2 regions of the Corynebacterium sp. c24Ua_83 genome follow, and region 1 is predicted to be linked to the other one. Evidence: predicted binding sites of a transcription regulator. Region 1 holds the regulator's gene; the other holds the start of a gene.
What was found. The regulator LexA, encoded in region 1, represses DNA repair genes until DNA is damaged. The targets are predictions, from matches to a motif close to CGAACANNTGTTCG.
Positions count from the first base shown of each region.

Region 2: the regulator LexA is predicted to act here: its motif matches at 14,537-14,550, upstream of QKE30_RS03715 (SAV_6107 family HEPN domain-containing protein).

Region 1 covers NZ_JASBOI010000001.1:133,296-149,226, forward strand. Annotated here, with positions in the region: gene recA (recombinase RecA) at 1-312, shown strand, start outside; gene recX (recombination regulator RecX) at 315-911, shown strand; gene miaB (tRNA (N6-isopentenyl adenosine(37)-C2)-methylthiotransferase MiaB) at 976-2,514, shown strand; gene QKE30_RS00625 (hypothetical protein) at 2,507-3,238, shown strand; gene QKE30_RS00630 (DUF349 domain-containing protein) at 3,235-4,578, opposite strand; gene miaA (tRNA (adenosine(37)-N6)-dimethylallyltransferase MiaA) at 4,716-5,648, shown strand; gene dapF (diaminopimelate epimerase) at 5,683-6,549, shown strand; gene QKE30_RS00645 (hypothetical protein) at 6,546-7,325, opposite strand; gene hflX (GTPase HflX) at 7,394-8,848, shown strand; gene QKE30_RS00655 (DeoR/GlpR family DNA-binding transcription regulator) at 8,863-9,660, opposite strand; gene lexA (transcriptional repressor LexA) at 9,721-10,521, opposite strand; gene QKE30_RS00665 (hypothetical protein) at 10,855-11,238, shown strand; gene nrdR (transcriptional regulator NrdR) at 11,329-11,820, shown strand; gene hrpA (ATP-dependent RNA helicase HrpA) at 11,834-15,835, opposite strand.
Region 2 covers NZ_JASBOI010000003.1:121,931-137,861, forward strand. Annotated here, with positions in the region: gene murG (undecaprenyldiphospho-muramoylpentapeptide beta-N-acetylglucosaminyltransferase) at 1-739, opposite strand, end outside; gene ftsW (putative lipid II flippase FtsW) at 745-2,412, opposite strand; gene murD (UDP-N-acetylmuramoyl-L-alanine--D-glutamate ligase) at 2,420-3,910, opposite strand; gene mraY (phospho-N-acetylmuramoyl-pentapeptide-transferase) at 4,016-5,116, opposite strand; gene murF (UDP-N-acetylmuramoyl-tripeptide--D-alanyl-D-alanine ligase) at 5,124-6,638, opposite strand; gene QKE30_RS03685 (UDP-N-acetylmuramoyl-L-alanyl-D-glutamate--2,6-diaminopimelate ligase) at 6,635-8,254, opposite strand; gene QKE30_RS03690 (penicillin-binding protein 2) at 8,251-10,143, opposite strand; gene QKE30_RS03695 (hypothetical protein) at 10,254-11,108, opposite strand; gene rsmH (16S rRNA (cytosine(1402)-N(4))-methyltransferase RsmH) at 11,180-12,232, opposite strand; gene mraZ (division/cell wall cluster transcriptional repressor MraZ) at 12,472-12,903, opposite strand; gene QKE30_RS03710 (DUF3040 domain-containing protein) at 13,439-13,849, opposite strand; gene QKE30_RS03715 (SAV_6107 family HEPN domain-containing protein) at 13,990-14,424, opposite strand; gene QKE30_RS03720 (GNAT family N-acetyltransferase) at 14,614-15,246, shown strand; gene metF (methylenetetrahydrofolate reductase [NAD(P)H]) at 15,279-15,931, opposite strand, start outside.

The DNA.
Region 1 (15,931 bases):
TACGGCGAGGGCATTTCGCGGGAGGGCTCCATCATTGACCTGGGTGTGGAGACAGGCCTGATTAAGAAGTCCGGTTCCTGGTTCACCTACGACGGCGACCAGCTGGGCCAGGGTAAGGAGAAGGCCCGCGAGTTCCTCAAGAACAACCCGGGCCTGTCCGCGGAGCTGGAGGACCGTATCGCCCGCGAACTGAAGATCGGCCCCTACGCTAAGATGAAGGGCGAGACGGCTGGGGAAGCCGCTGAGGATCAGGCGGACGAGGACAAGCCCATAGAGCTGAGCCCGAACTTCGACGATGACGATGCCAACTGACGATGCCGATTAGGCAAAGCGAGCGCGACCAAAAGGTAGAAGCGCTACGGCAGGCGATCGCCAACTACTCGCCCGGCGAGGGCGAGCTGTTCCTGGATGCGGCGGAGGAGGAAAGACTCGCGCCGATCAAGGCCAAGGCGGTGCGCTTGATCAATCACCGAGCACGCTCCACGGAGGAGCTGCGCCAAAGGCTGCTCGATGCGGAGTTCGAGCCCGAGGGCGTGGAGGAGGTCATCGACCGCTGCACGGCAAACGGGATGCTCGACGATGCTCAGTTCGCCAAAGAGTGGGTGCGGCAGCGGGAGAAGAATCAAAAGAAGTCCGTCGCCGTGCTGCGCCGGGAACTACAGCGCAAGGGCATCGCCGCAGTACTGATCGAGGACGCGCTGGCACAAGTGGACGAGGAATCCCAGGAGCAGATCCTGGAGGAGCTCGTAGCCAAGAAGGCAGCCAGCGTAAAAACCCGCCCCGCCGACCGCAAGGAATACGACAAGGCACTGCGCCGAGTAGTGGGCGTGGCCGCCCGCCGCGGATTTCCGCAAGGCGTAGCCCTGGCATATGCTCGCCGCGCGCTAGACGCACGAATAGAGGAGCTGTAGCGGGCGTCACTAGCTAAGACCTCACTTTTCTAAACGCGGTGGGCAAAGGGGTAGGGTAATCCACGTGACACAGACGATTCAGACGCAAACGAGCGAGAACTCTGGCGCCGGTCGCACCTACGAAGTGCGCACCTTCGGCTGCCAGATGAACGTCCACGATTCCGAGCGACTGTCCGGCCTGCTGGAAGACTCCGGGTACGTGCCCGCAAACGAGGGCGCCACGCCGGACGTCGTGGTGTTTAACACCTGCGCCGTCCGCGAGAACGCGGACAAGCGCCTCTACGGAACCCTGGGTCAGATGAAGGCCATCAAGGACGAGCACCCCGGCATGCAGATCGCCGTGGGCGGATGCATGGCGCAGAAGGACAAGCAGACCGTGGTGGACAAAGCCCCCTGGGTCGACGTGGTCTTCGGCACCCACAACCTAGGCTCGCTGCCCACCCTGCTGGAGCGCTCGGCGCACAACCACAAGGCAGAGGTGGAGATCTTCGACGCGCTCGAGGAATTCCCCTCCGTGCTCCCCGCCAAGCGTGAATCCGCCTACGCCGGCTGGGTTTCCGTATCCGTCGGCTGCAACAACACCTGCACCTTCTGCATTGTGCCCTCGCTGCGAGGCAAGGAGCAGGACCGCCGCCCTGGCGAGATCCTGGCCGAGGTCAAAGCGCTGGTGGAGCAGGGCGTGAGCGAAGTGACGCTGCTTGGGCAGAATGTGAACGCCTACGGCGTGAGCTTCGCCGACGAAACGCTGGAGCGCGACCGCACCGCATTCTCCAAGCTGCTGCGCGCCTGCGGGGAAATCGAAGGCCTGGAACGCCTCCGCTTCACCAGCCCACACCCGGCCGAGTTCACCGATGACGTGATCGACGCGATGGCGGAGACCCCCGCCGTGTGCCCGCAGCTGCACATGCCGCTGCAGTCCGGGTCGGACAAGGTACTGAAGGACATGAAGCGCTCCTACCGCTCCAAGAAGTTCCTGGCGATCCTCGACAAGGTGCGCGAGCGCATCCCGCACGCGGCGATCACCACCGACATCATCGTCGGTTTCCCCGGTGAAACTGAGGAGGACTTCCAGGCGACCATGGACGTAGTGGAGAAGGCCCGCTTCGCCAGCGCCTTCACCTTCCAATATTCTCCGCGACCCGGCACTCCGGCCGCGGAGATGGAAAACCAGGTGCCGAAGGCCGTCGTGCAGGACCGCTACGAGCGCCTCCTCGCACTGCAGGAGCGCATCAGCGAAGAGGAAAACCGCAAGCTCATCGGCACCACGCAGGAACTGCTGGTGCAGGCCGACGGGCGTAAGAACGACCGCACCCACCGCCGCTCCGGGCGTTCCCGCGACGGCCGCCTCGTGCACTTCACGCCCGAAGGCGACATCCGGGCAGGTGACGTTGTGGAGGTTGTTATTACTGACGCCGCGCCGCACTTCCTCATCGCCGACGGCGGAGTCGCGAGCCACACGCGCACCCGGGCGGGGGACATGACAGAGTTGGGAGAGACTCCGACTACGGCGCCTGTGGGCGTCGGACTAGGAATGCCGAGCATAAAGAAGCCCGAGCCGACGGCGGCGGGCGGATGCAGCACGGGAGGATGCGGCTGTGAGTAGTGAGAGCAAGAGCGCCAAGAGCTCCGAACAGGAAGCCGGAGATGACGCGCTGGCGCAGTACCGAGGCGACCTCAGCGGTGCCGAGCGCAAGATAGCCGGGCGCGTGGTGCTGGGCCGCTACGTGCCGCTGATCGTCTTCGGCTTCCTGGTTCCCCTCGTTATCATCTTCCTGCCGCACGCGGGCGACGTGCGCGGCTACGACGTGCTGTTTAACACCCAGGTGGCGCAGGACGGCGCGACGGCTAAGCCGGAAATGATTTTCTCCTGGCTGCGCCTTATCGCGATCCTTTTGACCATCGGAACCCTGGTTTCGAAATCGTGGATCGTGGCGTGGGTGAACTGGGCCTTTGCAGGTGTGGCCTGGTGGTACAACGTGTTTGCGATTTGGGTGCGCCAGACCCAGCCGCCGACGGAGTCGGGCGACGGCCCGGCCATCCCGCTGCTGTTCAGCCTGGTGGGTCTAACGGTGCTTTTCTACGCACTGTCTGCGGTTGTATTTCAAAAGAATCCCCTGCAGCGGGCGCTAGCTGCAGCGCGCCGCGAGGAGGCCCACCGCGACGAAGAATCCCGCCTGGCACAGCAGCGGCTGCGCACGGGCATCGAGGACCGCGAGGATGCGGAGATCGTCGATGACCGCCGCGCCCGGGCGAAGGCCCGCCGCGAGCGCAAGGCCGAGCTCGAAAAGAAGGAGAGCGAGCCCCAGCAGGAGAGCGAGGAGGACTAGCCCTCCACGGCGGCAGCGGCGGCGTTTGCCCACTCCTGCCACTGCGCGGCCTGGCCGCGTAGCTTCTCCGCCTTCGCGGACTTACCGGCCTTCTCCGCGGCCTCGGCCTCGCGGTTGAACTGGTCCACCTTTGCCTGGAACTGGGCCACGCGCGCCTGGGCCTCCGGGTCGGTGCGGCGCCACTCGGCATCCGCAGCCTCCTCCACACGGGCCTCAATGGCCTTGATCTTGTCCTCGAATTCACGCACGCGGCCGCGCGGTACGAAGCCGATCTGTTCCCACTTTTCCTGCAGCTCGTGCAGAACCTTGCGGGCCTTGTCCACTCCGTGCGCCTGCGGATCAACCTTCGGGGAGTACTCGTCGATGAGGGCCTGCTTGGCTTCCGCGTTGGCCTCGAACTCCTTGTCGCGCTCGGCGGAATCCGCCTTGCGGGCGGCGAAGAACACGTCTTGTGCCTTGCGGAATCGCCCCCACAGTTGGTCGTCCACGTTGCGCGGGGCGCGGCCTGCGGCCTTCCACTGGCTCATCAGGTCACGGTACTTGGCGCTGGTTGGCCCCCAGTCAGTGGAATCCTGCAGCGCCTCGGCCTGTTCGATCAGATCTTCCTTCTTTAGCCGCGCCCGCTCGCGGTTGCGGTCCAGCTCGTCGAAGTGCGCCTGACGCTTGCGGTTGAACTCGGAGCGAGCCTTAGAGAAACGCTTCCACAGCTCGTCGTCGGTGGAGCGCTCCACGCCCTTGATGCTGCGCCACTGCTCTACGATCGCGCGGATGCGCTCGCCGGAGCGCTTCCAGTTCACGGTGGACGGGTCGGCTGCGGCGATGTCCTCGACCTCTCCCAGCAGCTCTTCCTTCTGCGCCAATGCGGAATCGCGGCGCTCCTGCTTCGCCTCCGCGACCTGCTTCTCGGCGGTCTGGGTGCGCTGGGAAACTTTTTCTAGGCGGGCATCCAGCGCGGCAATGTCGCCGATGACGGCTGCGGTGGGAAGGGAATCCTGCAGAATCTTCGCGTCGTGGCGGATAGTCTGGGCTTGTTCCGGGTGGCTTTGCAGACGCGCCTCGAGCATCTGCACCTCGGTGCTGAGGTCGTCGTAGCGGGCGCCGAAGTGCTTCAGCCCTTCTTCGGGAGTACCGGCCTTGAACTCGCCGATCTGGCGCTCGCCGTCGGCGGTCTTCAGCCATGCCACGCCGTCCGCATCCACGCGGCCGAACTTCGCGGGGTCGTTCTTGGGGATGCTGACACCCCCGGTCTGCACTCCCTTCAGCCCAGGCTTGGCGCCTGGCTTGGGCCCCGGCTTTGGGCCGGGCTTCGGGACCGGACGAGGATTCGTGGGATCAGTCATTGCGGGTACTCCTACCTAAAACCAAAACATGCCAATCGCCTTATACGCTTTCTAGCCTTGTAGCCTCTTAGCCTCTCAGCTTCGTATAGGGCAATGAAGTAATTATTACACCAGCCGCACCGCTAGACTGGGTTTCTATGAGTTCTTCCACTGAGATCCGCCCGATCGCAGTCGTTGGCCCCACCGCCTCTGGCAAGACGGCGATCTCCCTGGAGCTGGCCAAGCGGCTGGACGGGGAGGTGGTGAACATCGATTCCATGCAGCTGTACAGCGGCATGGATATCGGAACGGCCAAGGTTCCGCCGTCAGAGCGACAGGGGATCCCGCACCACCAGCTGGATATTTGGCCGGTGACCAAGCCCGCAAGCGTCGCAGAGTACCGCGCGGGGGCGATCGAGACGGTGGAAAAAATTTTTTCCAGGGGCAAGACGCCCATCATCGTCGGCGGCTCCATGATGTACATCCAGGCGCTGGTGGACGAGTGGGACTTTCCTCCCACGGATCCGATGGTGCGCGAGAAGTGGCAGCGCGAGCTCGACGTCCGTGGGGTGGCCGCCATGCACCAGCACCTGGCGACGATCGACCCCGAGGCCGCGCGCATTATCGAGGACAACGATCCGCGCCGCACCGTCCGCGCCCTCGAAGTCATCGAGTTGACCGGCAAGCCTTTCGCGGCCTCACAGCCGCCGAAGAATTCCACGCCCCGCTGGAACATGCGCCTGTTGGGGCTGAACGCGCCTGCCGAGTGGCTGAACCCCCGCATCGAGTTGCGCGTGCGCCAGATGTTCGACCAGGGTCTGGTGGATGAAGTACGTGCCCTGGTTGCCGATGGGTTGGTCCGCGAGTCCACCGCCGGTCAGGCCATCGGATACGCGCAGGTGCTGGACTATTTCGCGGGCGAGCTCACTTTTGAGGAAGCCGTGGACCGCACGATAACCGGCACCCGTCGCTATGCTCGACGGCAGCGTTCCTGGTTCCGCAGGGATAAGCGCATTATTTGGATTGACGCCAACTCGCCCGACCCGGTCCGCGCGGCCACGGAAGCGCTAGGGATTGGCAGCCAGCAGTAAGCAAGGCCATTATTAAGCAAGGGAAGTGTTCCGCATGATCGAATTCATCAAGGCCCACGGCACGGAGAACGACTTCGTTGTCCTGATGGACGAGGCGACCCAGATAAAGCTCACCGAGGAGCGCGTGCGGCACCTTGCTGACCGCCGGGCCGGGATCGGCGGCGACGGCGTGATTCGCATTGCCACCGGCGACGCGCTGGTGGGTGCGGGCGTGCTGGCCGAACTGCCCGCGGGCGTGCGCGGTGACGAATGGTTCATGGACTACCGCAACGCCGACGGCTCCCTGGCAGAAATGTGCGGCAACGGGGTACGTGCCTTCGCCCATGTGCTGTGCCGACAAGGGAAGATCACCGTCGGTGAACAGTTCGGTATCGGCACCCGGGCGGGCCGCAAGCTGGTGGAGGTTCACGAGCTGAGTGGGGAGAACCAGGAGCACGCGATCGTGAGCGTGGAGATGGGCGCCCCGGAAGTGCTGGGCGTGTCCACCGCACAGGTGGGAGACATGAAGGTCGCCGGCCTCGGCGTGGATATGGGCAACCCGCACCTAGCCGCGGTGGTGCCGAACCTCACGGCGCAGGAACTGCAGGAGCTGCCGATCGACCAGCAGGTGCAGTTCGACCCGGAGTTCTTCCCGGCGGGGGTCAACCTCGAGGTACTCACGCCCCTGGACGATGCGGGCGCGGTGCACATGCGCGTCCATGAGCGCGGGGTGGGGGAGACTCGCTCCTGTGGCACCGGCACTGTCGCCGCCGCTGTTTCTGCCCTTGCTGACGCCGAACTGGCAACAGGCACCGTCACCGTGCACGTTCCAGGGGGCACCGTGGAGGTGGAGGTCTCCGAGGATGGCTCGGTACTCCGCGGGCCCTCGGCGATTGTGGCCTGGGGCCAAACAGTCCTCTAGTGGCCCCCGCAGCCGCAGCTACCGGAGCCGCAGGCGCCGCCGCAGCCAGCGGCATCCACGGTGCTGGCGGTGAACTGCACGGTACCGGCCACGATCAACGGGGCATCGGACTGTGCGAGCTCCTCGTCGACCGCATCCTCGGGTAGCACCACCGTGAACTCGAAGGGGGAGGTCACGGTGGCAGTCCAGAACTTCTGCCCCGTCAGAGCGTTGACCTTGCGGGACCAGTCAGTGGCCTCCACCGCGATCTCCGCCGTGGCATGCGGGGCAGCAGACGGGGAGTTGATGTCCCGCAAACCACTCGAATCCACCACGCCGACCTTCAGGCCGCCGTCCTTGGCGAACTCAGTCGAGTCCCCGTACACGCGCACGGAATTGGCCAGAGCCCCAATGTGGAACTGGTGGTACTCCAACGAGGGGGCGTCCACAAGCAAAGGGCCTTGAGCGATGGTGGCGGTGAGGGAAGCGATCGTCGGGGCCTGCTGACCGGAGATCTGCAGCATGGGGCTATCGTCCACAACGTCGAGCACGCCGATGATGTCGTTCAGCATCGACAGGTGCGCCGTGGCGGGCACTCCGCCGGTGTAGCTGGCGAAGGAGCCGAAGGGCTCGACGGCAAGCACGACCATGCGGGCGCCCGAGGGGTCGTCGAACTGCAGAACCTGGCCGCCGCGAACCTCACCCGACACGCCCAGGTTGCCGGAGCCATATGCGGCCTCGAGGGCCTGCTGCCACTTGGGGAAATCCATACCAATGCTGCGGAGTTCAGGAATCATGCCCACCACTCTAGTCCGCCGCACCAAATTTCCTATTTACCGCCCCTGACAGGTAAAAATAGAGCGTAATGACGGAAAAGATGGATAAAACCGAACACACTACACACCTTTATGATTCGCACGCGGCGCCCACGGTCGGCGAGCTCGATCTGGAGGAGCGCTCGAGCCTCCGACGGCTATCCCGCGGAGTAAATACCTACACAGACGAACAGTCCGACGGCTACGACGTTGAGTACCGCAAGCTGAGGCTGGAGAAGGTCGTGCTGGTCGGCGTGTGGACCACCGGGACGATCGCGCAGGTGGAGGCGAGCCTGGAGGAACTGCGAGCCCTAGCCGAAACCGCAGGCTCCGAGGTGGCGGAGATGCTCTACCAGCGGCGCGACAAGCCCGACTCCGGAACCTACATCGGCCGCGGCAAGGTCGAGGAGCTGAAGTCCGTGGTGCAGGAAACCGGCGCCGATACGGTGGTCTGCGACGGTGAGCTGAGCCCGGGCCAGATGATCGCGCTCGAGAAGGCACTGGACGTCAAGGTGATCGACCGAACCATGCTGATTCTGGATATTTTCGCCCAGCATGCGAAGTCCAAGGAGGGCAAGGCGCAAGTCTCGCTGGCGCAGATGGAGTACCTCATCACCCGCGTGCGCGGTTGGGGTAGCGCGCTGTCCCGGCAGGCGGGCGGTCGCGCGGGGTCCAACGGTGGCGTGGGCCTGCGCGGTCCGGGTGAGACGAAGATCGAGGCGGATCGCCGCCGCCTGCGTTCCGACATGGCGAAGCTACGCAAGGAGATTGCGGCGATGAAGACCTCTCGCGAGGTCAAGCGAGAGCGGCGTGACGCCTCGGCCATCCCTCAGATCGCGATTGCGGGATACACGAACGCGGGCAAGTCCTCCCTGATTAACGCACTGACGGGTGCGGGTGTGTTGGTTGAGGATGCCCTGTTCGCCACCCTGGATCCGACGACGCGCCGCGCGAGCCTGGCGGACGGTCGCACAGTGGTGTTCAGCGACACGGTGGGCTTCGTCCGTCACCTGCCCACGCAGCTGGTGGAGGCGTTCCGTTCCACTCTGGAGGAAGTCCTGGCCGCCGATGTGGTGCTGCACGTTGTGGATGGCTCCGACCCGTTCCCGCTGGAGCAGATCAAGGCAGTGAACACCGTGATCGGTGGGATCGTGGAGGAATCCGGGCAGGAGGCGCCGCCGGAGATCTTGGTCATCAACAAGATCGACGCAGCCGACCCGCTGGTGCTGGCGGAGCTGCGGCACCGCATTCCGGATGCCGTGTATGTGTCCGCGAAGACAGGGGAGGGCATTCCGGAATTGGAGGCCCAGCTGGAGTTGTTCCTCAACTCGCTGGATTCTCACGTGACCCTGCACGTTCCATTTGACCGTGGCGATGTGGTGGCCAAGGTCCACGAGCTGGGAACGGTGATTGCGGAGGATTACGACGCGGCCGGAACCAAGCTGGACGTCCGGCTGCCGAAGGTGGTCGCCGCCGAGCTGGAGGAATTTGTCGTCACTGAGTAGCTAGTCGGGCGGAGCTAGTCGGCAAAGGTGACGTCGATGCCTAAGCTTCTTAGTTCGTTGACGTACAGCTCGGGGGCGCCGCGGTCGGTGACGATGGCGGCGATGTCATCGATGCTGGCGAAACTGACGAGGTAATCGAGGCCGAACTTGGTGGAATCGCACAGGGCGACTACCGAATCGGAGTTGGCGACCATGGCGCGCTTGATTGCCCCCTCTTGAGCATCTGGGGTGGATAGGCCGTGGTCGATGGTGAGCGCGTTGGTGCCGATAAAGGACACGTCCGCATGTAGTACACCGAGGGCGCGGGTGGCTAGGTCGCCGACGACGGCCTGGGAGGCCGCCCGGACGTGCCCGCCGATCAGCTGCACATCGCAGCGCGAGGATTCCGCCAGGGTAGTGGCGATGAACAGCGAGTTCGTGACGATGTTCAGCTTCGGCGCCATGAGCTTCGGGTCGTTCGTTGCGTTGGCTTCCGCGATTGCTTCGGCGAATACGCCCGTGGTGGTGCCTGCGTCGATGAACACGGTTCCAGAGGGTGGCAGCAGCTGCACCGCTGCCCGGGCGATTGCGCGCTTGGCCCCGAGGGCGGCCTTCGACCTGGTGGCGAGCGTGGTGAAGTCCGTACGGAAGTTTTGTACGGGCACGGCGCCGCCGTGGACGCGGAAGAGCTCGCCGCCGTCGTCGAGGACCGCTAGGTCTCGGCGAATTGTTTCTGCGGTGACGCCGAACTTCTCCGCCAATTCATTCACAGTTACCCTGCCGTGAATGGCGGTGAGGGAGAGTATCTGACGGCGCCGTTCTGCTGATTCCATAAGCGTCATTTTAGTTGCTTGCGGGCTGGAAACGGCGGCGTCAGAACCAATGGGGGGAACCTAGATCTTGCGCAGGACCGCGGCGACCTTGCCCAGGATCGTCGCTTCCTCGGCGGGAATGGGTTCGAACAGCGGATTGTGGGGGATCAGCCACAGGCCGTCGGAATCCTTTTGGAACTCCTTGACCGTTGCCTCCCCGTCGATCATTGCCGCCACGAAGTCGCCGAACTCGGCGACGGACTGCGAGCGGACGACAACCCAGTCACCGTTGAAAATGCCCGCGTCGTGCATCGATTCGCCCACGACCTGAAGCAGGAATAGCTCGCCATTCCCCACGAGCTCCTGGGGGAGGGGGAAGTGAGCCTCAACGTTCTGCTCTGCGAGGATCGGGGCGCCGGCAGCGATCTGGCCGACGACCGGAACGTAAGTTGCCTCCGGCATGATCTCGCCGTCGGCGGCCGGCTCCGGAGCCGAAGCGTTGGCCTTGGGCTTGCTGGTGTTGTTCTTCGTGCCCTCGTTGCCCAGCTGGCCACCGTCGAATGCCCGCACGTCGACGGCGCGGGGGCGCTTGCCATCACGGCGAAGGTAGCCGCGCTTCTCGAGTTGGGTGAGGTGGTAGGAAACCGAAGATGTGGAGTGCAGCCCCACTGCGTCCGCAATCTCGCGGATGCTCGGTGGATAGCCACGGATGACCGTCGAATCCTTAATGACCTCCAGAATGCGGCGCTGGCGGGTGCTCAAGGCAGGCTTCTGGCCATCCTTCTGGGCCTGCTTCTCCGCACGCTTGTCGGCTTCCGACTTCGGCGGGCGGCCAAGCCGCGGGCGCGGTGTGGGGCTATCGGTGGAATCGTCGGTGCTCACGGGATCTACCTCGCTCGGTATTCGGTGTGGATTCGGTACTCGGCAGTAGCTGTTCGCTTCAGCTGTCTCAATCGACTTTACCCGATAAAAGGAGAATTTCTAGTGTGTGTGTTCGAAAAAGTTTAGATTCCGCTAGACACGTTCGAACGGGCGTGCTAAATTTCTGAGTGCAACCGGAATTAGAACACGTGATCTAGTGTTCTATTAAGTATCCACAACATGTCTGGCGCGGATGGTTTACTGTGAATCGCAGCGAAGCAAGTCTTGTGCACCGCCTCGAAGGTGGCGCCGATGCGCTGCTGATATGCCGCCAATACACCAAGGAGTAAGTAGATGACCACCTCGATCGTACGCCCTGCAACGTCTCGCCAGTCTGCGACCTTCCGTTCTTCTGCCACGCGCGCCCGGGTGACGCGCCACGATCGGGTAGCCCCGCTGCGCCAGCCGCGGGTGCTTAAGCCGGATTGGGATCAGGTGAGTGAGGGGCGCAAATCGAACACCTACGGCTACTCTACGGCGCCGGTAGCCCGTTCGATATCCAGGGAGAGGGCTGCGCGGATTTCGGGCGCTAACGAAAGGGTGTTCGAAGTACAGCCGAACCGTATCGAGGCGATTCGGGCGCGTGTGGATCGCGTGGTTCACTCTCCGGGTGCGACCATGGTGTCCTTGGGGGCAATGTCCGCACTAGTTGGCCTCGCGCCCATGCTGATCCCTTAAGGAGGATCCATCTAGGTGGCGAACAAGTCTGTCGCGTCTGTAGCTTCTGTATCTTCTGTCCCGTTGAGGTGAAGGACTAAGCTGGGTGGCGTGTTGTGCCCCTCTTGCAGTTCTGAATCCTCCCGCGTAGTCGACTCGCGCTCTATCGAAATGGGCGTATCCATTCGCCGCCGCCGTGAGTGCAGCGAGTGTCAGACGCGTTTCACGACCATCGAAAGATCCGTCCTGTTGGTGGTCAAGCGAAACGGGGTGACCGAGGAGTTCAGCAGGGAAAAGGTCATCAAGGGCGTTCGGCGGGCATGCCAAGGGCGAGACGTCTCTGATGACGCTTTGAAGCGCCTTGCACACGAGGTGGAGCAGGCAGTGCGCGTGGCACATGGGTCACAAGTCCCCGCTAACCAGATCGGCTTGGCGATCCTCGACCCGTTGCGCACCCTAGACGAGGTTGCATATCTGCGCTTTGCCTCGGTGTATAAGTCCTTCAACTGCGCCGAAGACTTCGAGCAGGAGATCGAATCCCTGCGGGCGCACCGCCACGCCCTAGCTGAGCCTCAACTGGAACCCACCGACGAAGAAAACTAGCGGCGAGGATAACCTAGCGAATCTTCTCCAGCTTCTTCCGGATTCGCTGCAGGGAAACCGAATGAGCCGTGCCGAGGTTCTGGGCGAAGAGGCTGACCCGGAGCTCCTCGATCATCCAGCGCACCTCCTTAATCTGCGGCGAGGCAGCCCGCGCAGTAGGTAGGCGCTTCTTGGTCTTTTCTAATAACTCGAAGGCCTCCTGGACCTCATCGTCCAGATCCTCCTCCTTGTCCGGATCCGTCTTCATCAGCTCCAGGCGTGCACGCATCGCCTCCACATAACGCGGAACATGGCGCATGTGCTCAATGCCATTACGAGCGATAGCGTGCTTGCCCAAGAAGAAGTCGAGTTGTGCGCGCATATCGTCGATAGCCTCGCCCGACCAGCCCTTAAGCTCCGCTGACATATCGGCTACCGCCAGCACCGCAGGAGCCAGGGCAACGACATACTGCCGCACCCGGCCCGGCCCCTGGGATCGTGCGGTCCCAACTACCTCCTCGCACTTCTCCGGATCGCGGATCACCGGCCCCAGCTTCATCAGCATGTCGCGGCATGCCAGCGCCACAACGTCGTTCACAAGGCCGTCCACGCCCCCGGGAGTATTCTCCATGGCCACCCGCTGGCGCAGCGGCAGCCCCTTGATCATCTGCTTCGGCGACACAGTGCAGGCCGCAACCATCATGTTCAGCACCGTCGTAAACTGCTGGCCGTCCGCCGCCTGCTTGGTGGGGAAGGCCTTCAAGGTCACCCGGTCCTTGGCTGCTCCCTCTGCGCCGCGCTTAGAGATGACGATCGCAGGGTAGGTGTTGAGGGTCTGGCCATCCACCACCGTTTCCACCGTCTCCGGCAGCACGCCGATGCCATCCACGGTCCACTCATCTGCAGTGGCCAGCACGCCGGTGGACGTTCCGGCCTGCTTCTTCGACCCCTTCCGGCGCGACGGCGTATGCTGCGCCGCATCGCTCGGGGCAGCGGTCTTGGAACGCGCGGCGGCCTGCGCAATCGCGGACGTGACCTGCCCGGCCAGCTTGTTCTGCAAGTACTGCAGGTCGCGCGATTTCTCGATCACATTGCCACGGCGGTCGATGGCGGCAAACTGCATGCGTAAGTGCCCGGGAACCCGAGACCAGTCGAAGTCCTGTGCAGAGATCCCCTGGCCGCCGAGCTCGCGCAGCGCCTCGGCCAGCGCAAACCCAAACTCCCCGTCAAAGGGAACCATCCGACGCAGAGCAGCAGCGGCGAAGTTGCTGGCGGGCACCACACTCGTGCGCAAAGGCTTGGGCAGGGAACGGATAAGGGCGATCGCCAGCTCCTCCCGCATACCGGCCACCAACCAGCGAGTTTCCGGTTCGGAGACGTTCGCCAGCAGGGGTATCGGCACGCGCATTGTCATGCCGTCGTCCGGGTCGCCAGGCATAAAGACATAGCTGAGCTCGAACTCCAGGCTGCCCTGCCGCCACACGTCGGGGAACTCATCGGCAGCCTTCGCCGCCTCCTCCGAGTCGATCAGCGCGTCGAGCGTGAAATCCAGCTGGTGCGGGTCTTTATGGCGAGCCTTCTTCCACCAGGAATCAAAGTGCCGGGAGGAAACGATCTTCTCTGGCAAGCGGGCGTCATAGAAATCAAAGAGCGCTTGATCGTCGACGACGATGTCGCGGCGGCGAGCCTTGTCCTCCAATTCGGTCGCCTCGGAGAGAAGGTTCTGGTTGTGGGCGAAGAAATGGTGGCGGGTTCTCCAATCGCCCTCCACAAGCGCGTGCCGAATGAACAACTCGCGCGCCAATGCCCGGTCCACCTTCGACGCATTGACCATCCGGTCGGCGACGATCGGCAACCCCAAAAGCAGCACCTTTTCGTGCACCATTGCCGCCCCGCGGGAGGACGACCACACCGGCTCGGAATAGTTGTACTTCACCATGTGCGGGGCGATTGCCTCGATCCAGCTCGGGTCGATGGGCCCTACGGTGCGGGCGAACACCTGCGAGGTTTCCACCAGCTCAGCGGCCATAAGCCACTGCGGGGGCTTCTTGGACACGTGCGAGGAAGGGTGCACCACAAAGTGCGAGCCGCGGGTGCCGGTGAACTGCTTGGAGTTGCCTTCGCGCATTCCCACGTGTGTCAAAAGGCCGGTAAGGATGGACTTGTGAACCAGATCCTCGTCGATCGCCTCCGGCTCGAAAACCAGCTCCCTCACGTGGCGAATATTCGGAATCTTCCAGCTAAGGTCCTGCACGACAGACAGCATCTGGCGCACCAAATCCATCCACTCGCGGACGCGCACGTAGTGGATAAACTCCCGCTGGCACAGCTTGCGGAACTTGTTCGCGGACAGCTCCTGGCGCTGTTCCTGCAGGTAGTTCCAGAGCTTCAGCAGGCTCACAAAGTCGGAGTTCGCCTTAAAACGCGCGTGCATTTCGTCAGCCTGTTGCTGCTTTTCCAAGGGGCGTTCGCGCACGTCCTGGATGGACAGGGCGGACACGATGACCGCGATGGGCTCGATGATGTTGTTCGCATGCCCGGCCGCCAGCATGCGCGCGAGCCGCGGATCGGTGGGGATGCGCGCCATGTCGCGGCCGATGGGGGTAAGCGCCGCGTCCTTTGTTGACGCCAACGCTCCGAGTTCCTGCAGCAGAGCCACACCGTCACGGATGGATTTGCTGTCGGGTGCCTGGAGGAACGGGAAGCGTTCAATATCGCCCAAGCCGAGGGCGGCCATGGACAGGATCACGCTGGACAGGTGGGTGCGCAGGATCTCCGGGTCGGTGAACTCGGGGCGCGCCTCGAAGTCCTCTTTGGAGTACAGGCGGATGGCGATGCCGTCGGCGATGCGGCCCGAGCGGCCGGAGCGCTGCTTGGCGCTGGCCTGGCTGATGGGCTCCACCGGCAGGCGCTGAACCTTGGTGCGGTTGGAGTAGCGGGAGATGCGGGCATAGCCAGTGTCCACGACGTAGTGGATGCCAGGAACCGTCAGCGAGGTTTCCGCGATGTTGGTGGCCAGCACGATGCGGCGGCGTGGCCCGGTGCGGAACACACGATGCTGCTCGGCGTTCGAAAGGCGGCCGAACAGCGGTAACACGTCTACTTTGCGTGCCCCGCCGGCGCCGGCGAACTCACCTTCCAGTGCCTCGGCGGCATCGCGGATCTCGCGTTCGCCGGAGAAGAAGCACAGGATGTCGCCCTCGCCGGCGCGCATCAGTTCCTTACACGCAGCGACGAGTCCGTCCAGGGGGTCGGTCTCCACCTCGATGACCTCGCCGGTTTTCGGGTTCTCCCGTTCCGTCACGAGCGGGCGATAGCGAATCTCCACCGGGTAGGTACGCCCCGAGACCTCGATGATGGGGGCGGGGGAGCCGGAGGCGTCCGCAAAGTGCTTTGCGAAACTCTCAGGGTCGATCGTCGCGGAGGTGATGATGACCTTCAGGTCGGGCCGCTTCGGCAGTAGCTGCTTGAGGTAGCCGAGAAGGAAGTCGATGTTAAGGCTGCGCTCGTGGGCCTCGTCGACAATGATCGTGTCGTAGTCGCGCAGCAGGCGATCACGCTGGATCTCGTTGAGCAGTACGCCATCGGTCATGAGCTTTACGGCGGTGTGCTTCGAGATGGTATCGTCAAAGCGGATTTTGTAGCCGACCAGGGAAGTATCGTCGCTGATCTGTTGGTCGAGTTCCTCCGCGATGCGCTCGGCCACGCTGCGGGCCGCGATGCGGCGCGGCTGGGTGTGACCAATGACCTTGGTGCGTCCGCGGCCGAGTTCCAGGCACATCTTGGGAATCTGGGTGGTTTTACCCGAGCCGGTCTCACCGGCGATGATGACCACCTGGTTGTCCTCGATGGCCTTTTTGATGTCTTCTCGCCGCTCAGAGACCGGCAGGTCGGGGTAGGTAATCGGCGGAATGGTGCGGATGAATTGCGGGCGGCGGCGCTTGTTTGAGCGTCGCCGGGAGCGCCTGCGCCCCTGCGGCTTGCCCTGGGCGCGGCCTTCGTTGGTGGGGGAGGCCGACCCGTGCGCGTCCGTCATGTGTGAATCACCCGTCTCGCTTGCCAGAATTTCCCCGTGTTAAAGGGGCTGAACAGGCCGATTCTAGCAATGAGCCTCCAGGGGAGGAACCTGCAC
Region 2 (15,931 bases), on a different contig from region 1:
CCTCCTTCACCGCTGTGGGCAGCTCAACCTCGTTCTTCTTGCCGTAGGCGTGCAGCACACCGATGCCCGCGTCCTGCAGGGTCTTCGCCGCATCCACCACTGCGTTGTTAATGCTGCGCGCGCCCTGCGAACCGCCGGTGACCAGCAGCAGCGGAGCTTCCGGATCCACGCCGAAGAACTCGCGAGCTTCCGCGCGCAGGGCCTTGCGATCCATCTTCAGCACGGATTCGCGCACGGGGATGCCCACGATCTCGGCATCCAGGCCAGAATCCTCCACCGCGGCCAGGCCAGTTCCGCCCAGCTTCACGCCCAGCTTGTTGGCCACGCCCGCGCGGGCATTGGCCTCGTGGACGAAGAAAGGGATCTTCAAAGAGCGTGCGGCCAGGTAGGCCGGGGCGGAAACATAGCCGCCGAAGCCGATAACCACGTCGGCCTCCACCTCGCGCAGCACCCGCTTCGTCTCCTTCAGAGCCTTGCGCAGGCGCAGCGGCAGCGTAGCCAGGTCCTTGTTCACCTTGCGCGGCACCGGCACCGGAGGGATCAGCTCCAGGTCGAAGCCGCGTGCCGGCACCAAGGTGGTCTCCAGGCCACGGGTGGTGCCCAGCGCGGTGATGCGCGCGTCGGGGCGCTGCGCGCGAACTGCCTCTGCCACGGCCATGGCGGGTTCAATGTGCCCGGCCGTTCCGCCGCCGGCAACGACGACTGATAGCTTCCGGTCGGCTTCTGGCTTCGGGTTCACTTTGGCTAGCGCCTCCTGTGTCGGTTATCGATAGTTCTGCGAGTCTTGCGCGCCCTCGGCGGCCCCGCCTCGTCCGCGCGGTGGCGGCTACGCGGCATTGGCTTCGGTGTCGCAGTGGGCGGCAGGTCCTGCCTTCGCACTCCATCGTAGCCACGCAGGCGCGACTCGCCGCCGACGCGACGGATGGACTGCTCCACCCGGTCGCGTTCGCGGCGGACGTCCTGGCTCCCCCGGCCAGCGCTCGCCCGCTGTCGGGTAACTGGCTCGCCGTAGCTATAGGCCGTCTCGCGGCGCTCGTTCCGGCGCTGCTCGCCCGCCTTGTAACCCTGCGGCTCCGGCAGCAGGAGAATGCGGTCGATGAGCGGTCGGCCTTCGTGCTGCATGGAGGAGACCGTCTCGGGCTCGTTACGGGCACAGTTGCACAGCAGCCCCATGGAAATGAGGGTGATGATCGCCGACGAACCGCCGGCGGAGATCAGCGGCAGCTGGATGCCAGTCACCGGCAGCAGACCCACAACGTAGCCCATGTTGAAGAAAGCCTGCACGGAAATACCGATGGTCAGCGTTGCCGCCAGCAGCCGCAGGAAAGGATCCTTTTGCGCCAGGGCTGTGCGAATCCCGAACCAGGCCAGCATTCCAAACAGGAACACAACGAAGAGTGCGCCAAGAAGCCCCAGCTCCTCGCCCACAATGGCAAAAATAAAATCATTCTTTGCTTCTGGCAGGTAGAACCACTTTGCTCGGGACTGTCCCAAACCGACGCCGAACATCCCACCATCAGACAGAGACAAAATGCCCTGGTGGGAATGGTAGGCCGCACCTTGGGTCGTGGACTCGCTGAAGTTCAGCGTCAGGGCGTCCTTCCACGTCTTAATACGATCACCGCGGAAGCTCTGACGGGTGATCGCATACACGCCCAGCACCGCGACTGCCCCCAGCACCCAGGTGATCACTCGACGGCTAACGCCGGCGAAGATAATGAGCGCGGCGACCACGATGCCCACGGAGAACATCATGCCGAGGTCCTTCTGTAACAGCACCAGCATCACAATCGCAGTGCTTACGGCCAAGAAGGCACCGAGGCCGGTATTAAGGCGCTGCGTGGCGCGTGCTCGGTAAGAAACGGTCGCTGCGCCCCACACCGCCAGCGCTAACTTCGCCACCTCAGAGGGCTGCACGCCAACGGGGCCAATACGGATCCACGAGTTAGAACCGACCTCGTCGCCGCCGATGCCAACTCCGGGGATGAGCACCGCTATCAGCATCACAATCGCAACTACCAGCAGCCACGGGGAATACCTGCGAATCGTCTCCGGGCGCATCCGTAGCGCCACCCACATAGCCACCAATCCGAGGAATACGACCACGGCCTGCTTAATAAACTCACCAAAGACGCTCGCGCCGCTGGCATAGGAAGTCACCATCGACGACGACAGCACCATGACGAGCCCCAGGATGGTCAGGCACGCCGTGACGACCATCAGCACCTTGTAGTTCAGCTGCGGGGTGGCCAGCTGAGCGGTGAACTTGCGGTGCAGGGATGCCAAGCCGCGCTCGGCGCCAGATTCCTGGTTCGCGGCCTTGCGCTCCGGCTCGGGTCGCTCACCGTGCGGGCTGTTCTCCCCTGCGCCGGGGATGCGCCGGCGCTTCGAATTGGACGTCGGAGTGGACATCGCGCGCCTATCCCCTTTCCTGTGTTGCTTGAGTCTCTTGGGCCTCTTGGGCCTTTTGTTCGGCTGTATCGGCCCCAGCATATGCCACCGCATACTGGGCGAACAGGTCGCCACGCTGGCTCATGCCGGTGTACATATCCAGCGACGCTGCCGCCGGGGCCAGCACCACGCTGTCGCCGGGTTGCGCCAACCCGTGGGCGGCGCGGGCGACGGCACGCATCGCTTCTTCTGGATCGGTGGCGTCAATAACAGTGACCGGCAGGTCGGGCAGCTGCCGCGACACTTCCGCGACGAGCTCCGCGCGATCCACGCCCAGGGCCACGACTGCCTTGAGAGCGCCGCCGACCGCCCGAATTAGCCCGTCGACCGCGGCACCCTTCAGCTGTCCGCCGGCAACCCAGATCACGTTGCGCTGGCCCCGCAGCGCGGCCTCGGCGGCGTGCGGGTTGGTGGCCTTCGAGTTATCGATCCAGGTAACGCCTCCGTGCTCTAGCACAACCTGCCCGCGGTGTGCCTGCACCTTGAATCCGGCCAGCGCGGCTTCGATAGCCGCCGGAGCCACGCCCAGCGCACGCGCCATCGCCGCACTCGCCGCGGCATCGGCAAGCCCTGCAGGTCCGGGAGGGCTAATCCCCTGCGCCGGAGCGAGGCCCGTGGTTTGGCTCGGGTCGTCGATGACGACCTCGATCAGCCGCCCGTCGCGCACCCCGACTACTCGTTCCGTGTTTTCTGACGCCACCTCTTCAGGGTCGTGAATCGTGTACCCACGGCGAGCCGCGACCTGGCGAGCGCGTGCGGTGGCCACAACGTCTGAGTCGTCCAGGGCCAGGACAGACTCCTCAGCGGTCAAGACCTGTGCCTTGTCCGCGCAATAGTTGTCGTAGCTCCCGTGCCAATCCAGGTGGTCTTCGGCGAGGTTCAGAATGCAGCCAACGGCGGGCTCGAACATGGGCGCCCAGTGCAGCTGGAAGCTCGATACCTCGGCGACAAAGACGTCGGAGCGGGGTTCGCCACGGTGCTGGCCAGCCAGGGCGGCGGAAGGGGCGATGCCAATGTTGCCCACAGCCAGGGCAGCGCGCCCATCGGCGATCAGCATGGAGGTCAGCATCGCCGTAGTGGTGGTCTTACCATTCGTTCCCGTCACCGCCAGCCATGTGCGGGGCTCGCCGAAGGCCCCGGCCTGGTCCGCCAGCCAGGCTGCGGCAATATCCCCGATCACGGGAATGCCCAGCTCGGTGGCGCGGGCCAGCAGCGGGGACTCGGGCTTCCAGCCCGGGGAGGTCACGACGAGTCTCGGCGCCAGGTCTTCTAGGGAGTCGATGGCCTCGGAGACATTCAGCAGCCGCAGTTCCGTCTCCCCATCGTCGGCGATGTGGCCAAGCGCCTGCGCGTTGTCGTCTGCCACCAGGACCGACCGGGCGCCGAGGGCGCAGAGCATGGAGATCACACCCCGCCCGGCCACGCCCGCACCCGCGACCAGCACGGTCTGGGTGCGCATGGTCTCTAGGGCGTCTGCGGGCTGAAGTGCGTGTGTCGATTCCACGGCTGGATTGTCCTTACATTGCTAGCGAATTGTGGGTTTGCGGGCCTGCCACCGGCAGGCCTAGAAGCTGGCGCCGTTGAGCCACTCCGCGTAGAAGATGGCGAAACCGGACATCGCAGCCAGCGCGGCGAGCAGCCAGAAGCGGATAACGACGGTGGTCTCCGCCCACCCCTTGTTCTCGAAGTGGTGGTGGATCGGCGCCATGCGAAACACGCGCTTGCCGGTGGCCTTGAAGGAGATCACCTGGATCACCACGGACGCGGCCTCGATGACGAAAATGATGCCGACCAGGATCATCAGCAGCTCGGTCTGCGTCGTGATGGACAGGCCGGCCACCAGGCCGCCCAGAGCCAACGAGCCGGTATCGCCCATAAAGATTTTCGCCGGAGCCGCGTTCCACCACAGGAAGCCCAGGCAGGCGCCCAGGCCAGCGGAGGCCAGCATCGACAAATCCAACGGGTCGCGTACCGCGTAGCAGGCGGTCGCTGCGCTGATGGTGCAGGAGTTACGGAACTGCCAGAAGGTGATCAGCACGTAGGTGCCCATCACCATCGCGGTCACGCCACTTGCCAGGCCATCCAGGCCGTCGGTGAGGTTCACTGCATTCGACCAGGCGGAAATCACCAAGTAGATGAAGATCAGGAACAGAACCATGCCCACGATAGCCGCCCCAATGGCGATGTCGAACGTCGCAATATCGCGGACGAACGACAGGTGCGTGGAGCCCGGGGTGAGCCCGTGCGCGTTCGGGAACTGCAGGATCAGCAGGCCAAAGACAATCGCGGTAACCAGCTGCCCGACGAGCTTCGCCTTCGCGTTCAGTCCCAGGTTCCGCCCCTTCACCAGCTTGATGTAGTCATCGGCGAAGCCCAGCCCGCCGAGGGCCAGGGTCAGCCCGAGCACCAGCCAGCCGCTGACGCCCGGCCCGGCGCCGGTGGTTATGAGCCCCACCAGCACGGCCACCAGGTAGCCGAACACGATGCCCGCCAGCACGGCGATGCCGCCCATGGTGGGGGTGCCGCGCTTCTTAAAGTGCGACTTCGGCCCCTCCTCGCGGATCTCCTGGCCCAGTCCTTCGGCGGAGAACCAACGGATCAGCACCGGGGTCAGCAGTACGGACACAAGGAAAGCAACCGCACCTGCGATAAAGATTTGCAACATGGGATTTTTAAGCTCCTTGGTCCTCGCCGATGAGCAGTCCTTCTGCTACCGCCCATAGTCCGTCTGAATACGATGCCTTGATCAGCACCGCATCCTGCGGGTTCAAACTCATGTCTAGGTAGTTCACCGCACCGTCGATGTTCTCGACGACCTGCGTTTCTACCCCGCTCTCCCGGGCAGCCTCGGCCAGCGCGCGCTGGTTCACCCCGTTGCCCACGATGACCGCGTGGTCGATGCGGCGTTGCGCCAGCACGTGGCCGAGCTCGGCGTGCTCTTCGCTTGCGTCCTCGCCCAGCTCGCCCATCTGCCCCAGCACAGCCCAGCTTTCCGCCTCGGGGCGGCCCTTGGCTGTATAGGCCAGCGCGTCGATTCCCGCCCGCATAGATTCGGGGTTGGCATTGTAGGAATCGTTGATGATGGTCACCCCATCGGATTCGCGGGTGCGCACGTCCATGCGGTTCACGCTGGCGGCGACGTGAGAGCTCAGTAGGGATGCAACCGTGGCGGCGTCAATACCCAACTCGATACCAACCGCCGCGGCGGCGAGCGCGTTCGAGACCTGGTGGGCGCCGAACACCGAAAGCTCCACGCGCACCGGCTGACCTGCCGGGTGGTGCAGCATAAAGCTGGCGCGGGCCACGGCATCGAGCTCGATGTCGGTGGCATAGTAATCCGCCGGAACACCCGCGGCACCCGTCGCGCCCTCCGTGGAGAAGCGCACAACGCGCGCCGCGGTGCGCTTATCCATCGCCGCGACCTTGTCGTCGTCGGCGTTCAGTACGGCCAGGCCACCCTCGGCGGCGGCTGGCAGCGCCTCCACGAGCTCGCCCTTCGCCTGCGCGATGGCCTGGCGGGAACCGAACTCGCCCAAGTGGGCGCTGCCGACGTTCAACACCACGCCCACGCGCGGTGGAGTGACGGTCGTCAGGTGCTGGATGTGGCCCACGCCGCGGGCGGACATCTCACTGACGAGAAAGCGCGTGTCGCGGCCGGCACGCAGGGCGGTGTACGGCAGGCCGATCTCATTGTTGAAGCTGCCGGGCGGGGCGACGGTCTCCCCCGCCTCGCGCAGCACCGCGCCGATCAGGTCCTTCGTGGAGGTCTTGCCCGCGGAGCCGGTCACGCCAACGACGACCATGCCCTCCTCGGCGGCCAGCACGTCGGTGTTGTAGCGCGCGAGCTTGTCCACGGCAGCCAGCACTGCGGCGCCGTGGCCTTCCACGTCGAATTCAAAGGCGGTGGCGTTGGAGGTCTGCTCGTTGACCTCCACCGGAGCGGCCAGCAGCGCGGGCTGCTCCACCTGACGGCCGACGATCAGTAGCGCGGCGCCGTTCTGCAGTGCAGCGTCGGCGAAGTCGTGCCCGTCGGCGCGGGCTCCGGGCAGGGCCATGAAGATCGCGCCAGGGGTGATCTTGCGCGAGTCGAACTCCGCCGGGCCGGTCACTACGGCCTGCGGGTCCACGTCGTTAATCAGCGTGCTGCCCGTTACCTCGGCGATTTTCTGGGTTGTTAGTTCAATCATCGCTTCTGCCTACCTTCACCATTATCTGCCTCACGCTCTTGCCGCACCCGGTTCTTCAGGGCCGCCGCCAGCTCCTCCACATCGTCGAAGGGGTGCATCGTACCGGCCACCAACTGGCCCTTTTCGTGCCCCTTGCCGGCCACGACCACCGCGTCTCCGGGGCGTGCCCACGCCACAGCCGCGGCGATGGCCTCTGCACGGTCGGGCACGATCTCGCACACGGTCTCGCCGTCTGTTGGTTGTTCTTGTTCCTTCTTTTGGACGCCCTCTCGCGCCCCCGCGTAGATAGCCTCCCTAATCGCGGAAGGTTCCTCATCCCGAGGGTTGTCATCCGTGACGAACACCGCATCCGCCAGTTCCGCGGCGATGCGGCCCATAATCGCGCGCTTGTCGTGGTCGCGGTTTCCGCCGGCCCCGAGGACGATGCCGATGCGGGCTTCCGGGTCCGGCAGGTAGTCGTGCAAGCTGCCCAACACGGCCTGAACCGCGCCCGGCTTGTGCGCATAGTCAACCATCGCCAGGAAGTCCTGGCCCTCCTCGACCAGCTGCATGCGGCCGGGCACCTGCACGTCCTTCAGGGCCTGTACGGCGGCGCTGTCGCTGGTCAGCGGGTCTCCCATGGCGGTCTCGATGCAGGCCAGCGCCACCAAGCTGTTGGCCTGGTTGAAGGAGCCAGCCATACCGATGCTGTAATCCAGCTCGCGGGGTTCGGCGCCGCCGGCGATGGACAGGCGAATGTGCTGACGACCGCTAGGGGTCACTTCGGCGGAGACAATGGACCATACCGGCCCACCAGTTTCGGCCGCATGGTCACCACCCTGGGGGTACAGCGCGACGGTCGGCGAGTGCTCCGCGGCGATGGCGCGCATGCGCTCGCCCCACTCGTCCTCGCAGCAGATCACAGCGGTGCCTGGAACGCTACCGTCCTCCACGCGCTCGAACAGCAGCGCCTTCGCCTGGAAGTAGTCCTCCATCGTCGGGTGGAAATCCAGGTGATCCTGGCTCAAGTTCGTAAACGCCACCACGTCGAAGTGCACCCCGCGCACACGCCCCAGCTGCAGGGCGTGGCTGGAGACCTCCATCACCAGGTGCGTGGCGCCCTCAGCAACCATGCGCGCCAGCAGGGCCTGCAGGGTGGGAGCCTCCGGGGTGGTCAGTGAGGTCGGAATGGGCTGGCCATTGATGCGGGTGCCGGTGGTGCCGATCAGCCCCACTTTCAGCCCCGAATCCAGCAGAGCCTTCTCCACCAGGTAGCTGGTGGTGGTCTTGCCGGACGTGCCGGTGATGCCAATGGTCTTCAGCTGGCGTGCCGGGTGGCCATAAACCTCCGCAGACACGGCGCCCATCCACTCGCGAACGTCGTCGACGACGATGCACGGTAGCGGCGTAGGGGCGTCATCAATAATGCGCTGTCCTGCGGCGTCGGTAAGAACGGCGGCGGCCTTGCTATCCGCGGCGAAGGTCGCGCCGTGGACCTTCGAACCAGGAACGGCACAGAATAGGCCGCCCGGCTGCACATCATTAGAACCGATCGCGGCAGAGGTCACCTCCACACCCTCCCAGGGGCCGGTGAGGGTTCCTCCGCAGATTTCGGCGAGCTGCTTCAGCGATGTCATTGATTTGCCTCCAGCATCAGCTTTGGTCCTGCTTCCTTGGACAGTGGCACGTTGTAGTGGTCGAGCATCCACGCCATGATGTCGTGGAACAGAGGCGCCGCGCTGCCACCTGCGCCCCCGTCAGTACCGCGCTCGGGGTCATCCAGCATGATGCCCACCACGAAGCGGGGCTTGTCGGCGGGTGCGATACCCGCGAAGTTGATCCAGTACTTGGAGTTCGAATAGGCACCCGTGTCCGGGTCCACTTGCTGGGCCGTGCCCGTCTTGCCGGAAACCTGGTAGCCGTCGATGGCCGCTGGCGCGCCAGAGCCCTGCTGAACTCCGCTTTCGTCCTTCTGCGTCACCGCGCGGAACATGTCCACGGTCGTGCGGGCGGTCTCCGGGGAGACCACGCGGGTCTCCTTCACCGGGTCGGAGTCCAGCTCCGCGCCGTCAGAAGTGGTGATCTTGTTGATCAGCCGGGGCTCCACCCGCACGCCATCGTTGGCCAGCGCCTGGTAGATGCTGGTCATCTGCAGCAGGCTCATGGACATGCCCTGGCCGATCGGCAGGTTAGCAAAAGTGCCGCCGGACCACTGGTTCCGCTCCGGCATGTAGCCAGCAACCTCGTATGGCAATCCCACGCCCGCAGTCTGGCCCACACCGAACTTGCGGAAGTAGTCGTACATCTTGTCCTCGCCCACGCGCTCGGCGAGCATCAGGGTGCCGACGTTCGAGGACTTACCGAAGATGCCGGTGGTGGTGTACGGGACCTCGCCGTGGTCCCATGCATCCTTCACTGTCACGCCGGACATCTCGATGCTGCCGGGAACCTTAAGCACCTCATCCGGGGTGGTCTTGCCCTCCTGGATGGCTGCCGCGGCGGTCATGATCTTGGCCACGGAGCCAGGCTCGAAGGAATCGGCCGTGGCGCGATCGCCGAAGACCTTCTTGCGCTTCAGCTGCTTTTCGATGTCCCCGTTCGGGTCGATGGAATCGCTAGAGCCCATGGCGATGATCTCGCCGGTCTTCGAATCCAGCACGACGGCCGAGGCCGATTTTGCGCCCGACTTCTCCCGCGCCTGTTGCAATGCCTGCTGTACATAGGTCTGCGCGTCCAGGTCGATGGTCAACTCGTAGGAATCGCCGTTGACGGCCGGGTGCACATCGCGGGTAGACCCCGGAATCAGGTAGCCATCGCCTCCAATGTCCACGGTGCGCGAACCGTTGATGCCCTGCAGGCGCGCATCCTGGGAAAGCTCCAGGCCGAACTGCCCCTGGTTATCGGTACTGATCTTGCCGATCATGTTCTGCGCCACCGCACCGTTGGGGTATTGGCGCAGGTCCTGGCGTTCGACCGTGATCTCGGGGAATTCCTTGCCGACCTTCTCGGCAACGTCCGGGTCGACGTTGCGCACCAGCACCTGGTAATTCCTATCGCTGGTCAGTTTGTCGCGAATATCGTCTTCCTCGATATCGTCGCCTTCTTTATTGATCATCTCGGGCAGACGCTTGGCGATCTCTTCGATGCGCCGCTTGGGCTCGGGGTTCTCCTCGGGATTTTCTTCATAACTGTCCTGCATGCGCTTTTCGGCCTGCTTCGGGAGCACAGAGAGGCTGCGTGCGTCCATGGTGTAGGCCAGCACCTGGCCATTGCGATCCGTAATGCCTCCGCGCAGAGCCGGTTCGGTAATCACCGAAGTACGTTGCAGCTGCGCTTGATTAGACAGCGATGGGCCGGCAACCAGTTGTACCCAAGCAAGGCGCAGCATCAGGGCGAGAACCGTCAGGAAGATGACTAGGAACACAAGGCGTACGCGCTTGTTAAAGCGCGCGAAGGAGGTATCCAGGATCAACCACGAGTTAGAGTCAACCGTCCGCGGGGAGCGGCGGTCGTTGGGTGTGGACACGTGGTTGCCCTCCTTTCTATTCACTCTTGGTTATTGTCCCCGTAAATACGAAAACAGGCCGGGGTTGGCCCCGGCGTGTCTGAAGTTTTCGGTTCGCTGTCCGCGGTGACCTAGCGCGGTGCCGGGGCCGGGGCCTCAGCTGCAGGCGATGGAGCGGGAGCAGGTGCCGCCGGTGCAGGCGCCTGACCCGCCGGGCCGCCGGAGTACGGAAGACCACCGTTGCCCTGCGAGTTGTTACGGGGACCGATGACGTTTACATCCGGGGCGCGGTCACCTGCGAGGACCGGGTGATCCGGGTGCAGGCCCTCGACGCGTTCGGTCTTGTTCGGATCACTGGTTGCGCCACGACGCTTAGCTTCGCCGTTGACGTCGACGACTTCCTTGCCATCTTCAGCGTTGGCCGGGCGGGTTTCCTCGATTTTGCCGCCGCGATCCTCCAAAATTCCGGACTGGTTCGGGGTAACCATGCCCATCTCGCTGGCTTCCTTGGCGATGTTGGCGGAGGACTTCGCGTTGGCGACGTCCCGGTTCAGACTCTCGATCTCGTTTTCCAACGTGGTGCTTCGAGACTGCGCATCGGAGATCTGGAACGACTGCTTAGTCGTGACGGCGGACAGCGCCATGATGGAAACCACGCCGAGGATGAAAACAGTAACCGCCAGCACGATTCGGCGGGTGAGCTTCGGGTTCCCGCGCTCCAGGGCAATGATGCGCCGTCCGCGGACCGAGACCTGCTGGCGCGAGCCCACCCGGCTACCGCCGAAGCGGCGAGTGCTGCGCCCCGGGGCGCTGGTGCGGTTGGCATCCCAGGCACTTCCGCGGCGGGTCGGCTCGGCGGTGCGCTGGCTAGAGCGCGCCGGGCGAGCCTTGGCGCGTGAGCGGTCGGCAGCGCCGCGACCGGCTACGGTGGTGCGATCGCGGTCGGTGTGCTGGCCTCGGGTGCGGATGGTGCCTGGTGCTGTCATGTGATTCCTTCCGAAGTTTCGGCAGGTTCGGGGCTGTTTCTATCAGTGGTATTTGGGGGGGTTTTGCTTAGCTAACTGGGCGTGTCCAGCGGAAATGTTGTTTTTCCTCTGTCGCTGACCCTGCTGTAGGCTCTCACCCTCACGGGGGCGGCCCGGGAGTTCTGCTCGATCTCCACCTCGCTGGCCTTCTCTGCCCCGCGGGTTTTGAGCTCGAACTCGGCTTCCATGCCGGGCAGCTCCATCGGCAACCCCGGCGGGGTCTTTGATGTGCTGAGCTGCATCAATGCCTTCTTGACGATCTTGTCCTCCAGCGACTGGTAGCTCATGAACACGCCGACGGCGCCGACATGTAGCCAGCGGGAGATCTCGGGGATCAGGTTCTCCAGCGACTCGAGTTCCGCGTTCACCTCGACGCGCAGCGCTTGGAAGGTGCGTTTCGCCGGGTGCCCGCCGGTGCGGCGCGACGCTGCCGGGATGGTTGCGTACAGCAGCTCCACCAGCCGCGCGGAGTTCTCGAAGGGTTGCTTCTCGCGCTCGCGGACGACGGCGGAGGCGATCTTGCCCGCGAAGCGCTCGTCGCCGTAGGTCTTCAGGATGCGCGCGATCTCGCCGTGGCTGTAGGTGTTGAGGATTTCGGCGGCGGTCAGCGGGCTACTGGGATCCATGCGCATATCCAGCGGCGCGTCTACCGCGTAGGCGAATCCGCGTTCCGGCTGGTCCAGCTGCATGGAGGACACTCCGAGGTCGAACAGAAACCCGGAGATGCCGTGCTCCCGCACGCTGGCCGGGAGCTTGCCCTGCTCCATCAGGTCCTCCAGCGCTTCGGTTACTCCATCGAAGCGGGTCTGGTAGGAAACGAAGCGGCCCCCGAAGCGCGCCAGGCGCTCATTGGCCTCCGCCAGGGCGTTGGGGTCGCGGTCTAGGCCGACGACGGTTGCGTGGGGAAAGGCGTCCAAAAAGGCCTCGCTATGGCCACCGGCGCCGAGGGTGCCATCGACGATGACGGGGTGGGCGGGCGCGTTTTCGCTGTTCACACCCAGCCCCACGAGCTCGACCATGCGGTCGCGCATGACTGGGGTATGGCCGTGCTTTTCGCGCTGCTCGGTACCGTGCTCTTCCTTCATCGATGTTCCCTCCTTCCTTCACTGCGTTTCTTGGGGCTCTATGTAGTTCATGTGCCACATAGATACTTATGTGACTCAAAAGCTAAAGGAGCGCGTACAGGGCCTCACCTGCGTGGGTGCGGGCTTGACATTGGGGAAGTACGTCAAGATTCCGCGTCGTCCACGCAGGTAAGGGCCTGCGCACACTCCGTTTTCACTATGAATTTGTCTTATCTGGTCAAGCGCTAAGGCCTTCGGGGCTACAGGAATGTCGCCAACACTTCGTCGTCGCCGTCAGAGAAATCCTCTTCGTGCTCCGCGCTGTACTCGGCCCAGCTTTCGGCGTCCCAAATCTCAATGAAGTCGACGTTGCCGATCACAACGCATTCCTTCGTCAGCCCCGCGTAGTCCCGGTGCATCGCCGAGACTGAGATGCGCCCCTGCGAATCGAGGGTTTGCTCGTCGGCACTGGCCGCCAGGTTGCGCACGAAGGCGCGAGCTTTCGGGTTTGTGCGTGAGGCTTCAGCCGCCTTCTTCGCCCGCACCAGAAACTCTGCCTTGGGGTACACAGCCAGGCTGCGATCCTGCCCTTTCACGACCATCAGGCCGTCACCGAGCTCTTCCCGAAACTTTGCTGGCAGGGTCAGTCGACCCTTGTCGTCCAGCTTCGGCGTGAAGGTGCCGAAAAACATACATCGGCCCCTTTCTGTTGGAAGATCTCTTGCTTTCTATCGCCGTTTTTGCCGTAGGTAGCGGACTGTTACTAGCCCTGACCAGTGGTTTCGCTATGAAGTTTGGAGTTGTTGGCACAGCTTTGTTCCAACGAGCCCCACTTTACCCCACTCTCCCCCACAAACTCCACAACACGAGGTGTTTGTGCGCATCTTTTCTCAATATTCTTCACATCAACAACGTTCAAGCTGGACTTTACCCCTTCGCCCCTCACCCCTTCACACACGACCCCTCACCCTTCTTTCTTTGTGACGCCACCATTCCCCCACCCCTTCACCTCAGCCAACTGAGACATTTGCGCAGCTAGGAATATTCAAGCCATCCCTCTGCCGACGCTTGGACGCTCCCGTCCACAACACCAGAGAGATCAAAAAGGCTTGAGGTGGGGCAAAGTGGGGAGAATCCCCCTGGTTTCGACTGGATACGACAAAACCACCGTCCTCCATGCATGGAGGACGGTGGTTCCTGAAGTTAGATCTAACTAGCGGGCTTGACCTAGCGCTCGAAGCGGCGACGGAAGCTATCTTCCATCTTGTCGCCGATGCCACCGGAGTGGCCCGAGCCAGCCTTCTTCGCCACACCGGGCTTGCCGCTCTTGGAAGACTTGGAGCGCTTGATGGCCGCAGTCTCCGGATCATCGTTGGACTGGAATGCCAGAAGGCCGCCGCCAAACATGATCAGGAACCCGAGCACACTCAGCGCCACGAACCACAGCGAGAGCTGAGCCGCGGCAATGCCGCCAACCATCACCGCAAGGCCAAGGACAATGAGCGCAATCGAGCGGATGTTGAAGCTGATCGTCTGTTCGCCGCTACTGGAAGCCTGCTTTGCCAAGCGCGGATCCTCGGCGATCAACGCCCGTTCGATCTCCGCGAGCATCCTCTGCTCTTGCTCCGATAGAGCCATCGCGACCTCCCAAATGTTTGCGGCTATTCTTCCTAACGCTTAAGACGTAAAGAAAGTTTCCAGCCCGGGCGAGCTCCGCCCACTTCTCACCCATCCACCCTACATCAACCTGCGGTTTTCAAACAATGCCCGCTTTCGATCTAGGCAACCTCCGGCAGGTAGTTCACTACCCCGCGGGCAAGGTCCACCAGATCGCAAGCATCGCGATAGATCGTGCCACGCGCATTCTCGGGCAGCCCTCGATTAAGCCCCAACCCCGCCCTGCTTGCTACCCGTGCGTGTACTTCAAAAGTCTCTGCCCAATCCTCCAAGTCGGGGCGCAAAACCCGCAGCTTCACCCACGCACTCCCGGAAGGTCGACGCTTTCGCGTGGCCATCTCCCACTCAATCAAAGCACCCGCCGCCCGCAAGGCAGCTCGATAGGCATAGACGATCGCCTCGGGCTCACGTAGTTCCGATCGAGATAGCTCCAATTGGCGCTCCGCCTCGTCCAGGAACCCCCGCACCCCGCGACTGCGACTGTAACGAGCCCGCGCCCCCAGCTGCTTGGGTTGGGCCTGAATGTTCTCGTCCATCGTCTCGTCCCCTTATTCTCTTGGCCTATCGCTTTGTTGGCCTATCGTCTTGACCGTTAGGCCTCACCCTAGGAAGCGCCTCGGACATATCACCGAAAACAAGACTCAAAATAGAACATATGTTCTAATCGTCATCTTTCGCGCCAATCTTCCTCCATCGCCTCCCCCAGCAGTGGCACTATTGAAGCCATGCCCCAGGACACGCCCCGCACACCCCCCGCCGCCGATTCCCCCATGCGCGTGTCCGTGGTTCCCGCCACCAATCGCCACTTCATCACTCGGCTCGACGAGCTCATCGATATTCACCTTGCGGCCATGGACTATCCAAACGAGACGCACCCCCAGCGCAAGTCTCTGTGGTTTTACAACGGATCCCAACCGGACTTCACTTGCAGCATGGCACTCCTACATCGCGCGGAGGAACAGCCGGATCCGGGCAACGCCCGCCAGCGCTGCGTGGGCATCGGTTTTACCTTCCGTGGCTCCCCCAACACCTGGTGGTATCGCCAAGTCGCCCGCGGTCTAGTGCTTAACGGACACTCCCGTGCGGAGGCCACCCGGATACTGCACGCCTACGCCGAATTATCCGAAATACATGTACTCCCGCCGGCGCAAGGTGAGGGCGTCGGCACCACAATCCTGAACGACCTGCTAGAGCGAACACCTCAGAACACGGTGATGCTCTCCACGCCCGAGGTGGAAGGCGAGGCCAACGCGGCCTGGCAGCTTTATCGCAAGGCCGGGTTTACCGATGTGCTGCGGAATTTTAAGTTCCCGGCGGACCCCCGGCCGTTCGGAATTCTGCAACGCAAGCGCAGCTAACGGGCCACTCCTAGCGTCGAGTGCGCCTGTGGCTAGCGCACCATGTCGTGACCCAGCCCCGGCCCCCATGCCGGAGCCATGCCCAGGTTATGCAGGACCTCCTGGGTGGCGCGCACGTTATTCATCGTCATGAAGTGCAGGTCCGGAACTCCCTCGGCAATGAGACGCTCGGCCATCTCAGTGGTCACCTCGATGCCGACCTCGCGGATGGCGTCGCGGTTGGCGACCTCGTCCCCGGCTGCCGCATCCAGCAGGCGCTTCTCCAGCTTCGGTGGCAGAGCAGCACCCGCCAGCTCCATCTGGCGGCGCACACTCCGCAGAGAGGTAATCGGCATCAGCCCCGGGATGATCGGCTTCTGGCCGTGCTCCGGATCCGCCTTCGCCAGGCGATCGCGCAAGCGCAGGTAGTGGTCCACGTCGAAGAACATCTGCGTGATCGAGTACTGTGCTCCGGCGCGGAGCTTGACCAGAGTGTATTCCGTGTCCTGCTCCAAAGATCCCGTGCGGTAGTGGCCTTCCGGGAAGCTGGCGATGCCGATGTCGAAGTCGGCGCATTCGGGCATTTCGCGGATCATTTCGATCAGCTCACTGGCGTAGTTCAAACCACCGGGGGTGGGCACCCATTCGGCGTTTGGATCCCCCGGCGGGTCGCCGCGCAGCGCCAGCAGGTTCGTCAGCCCCAGCG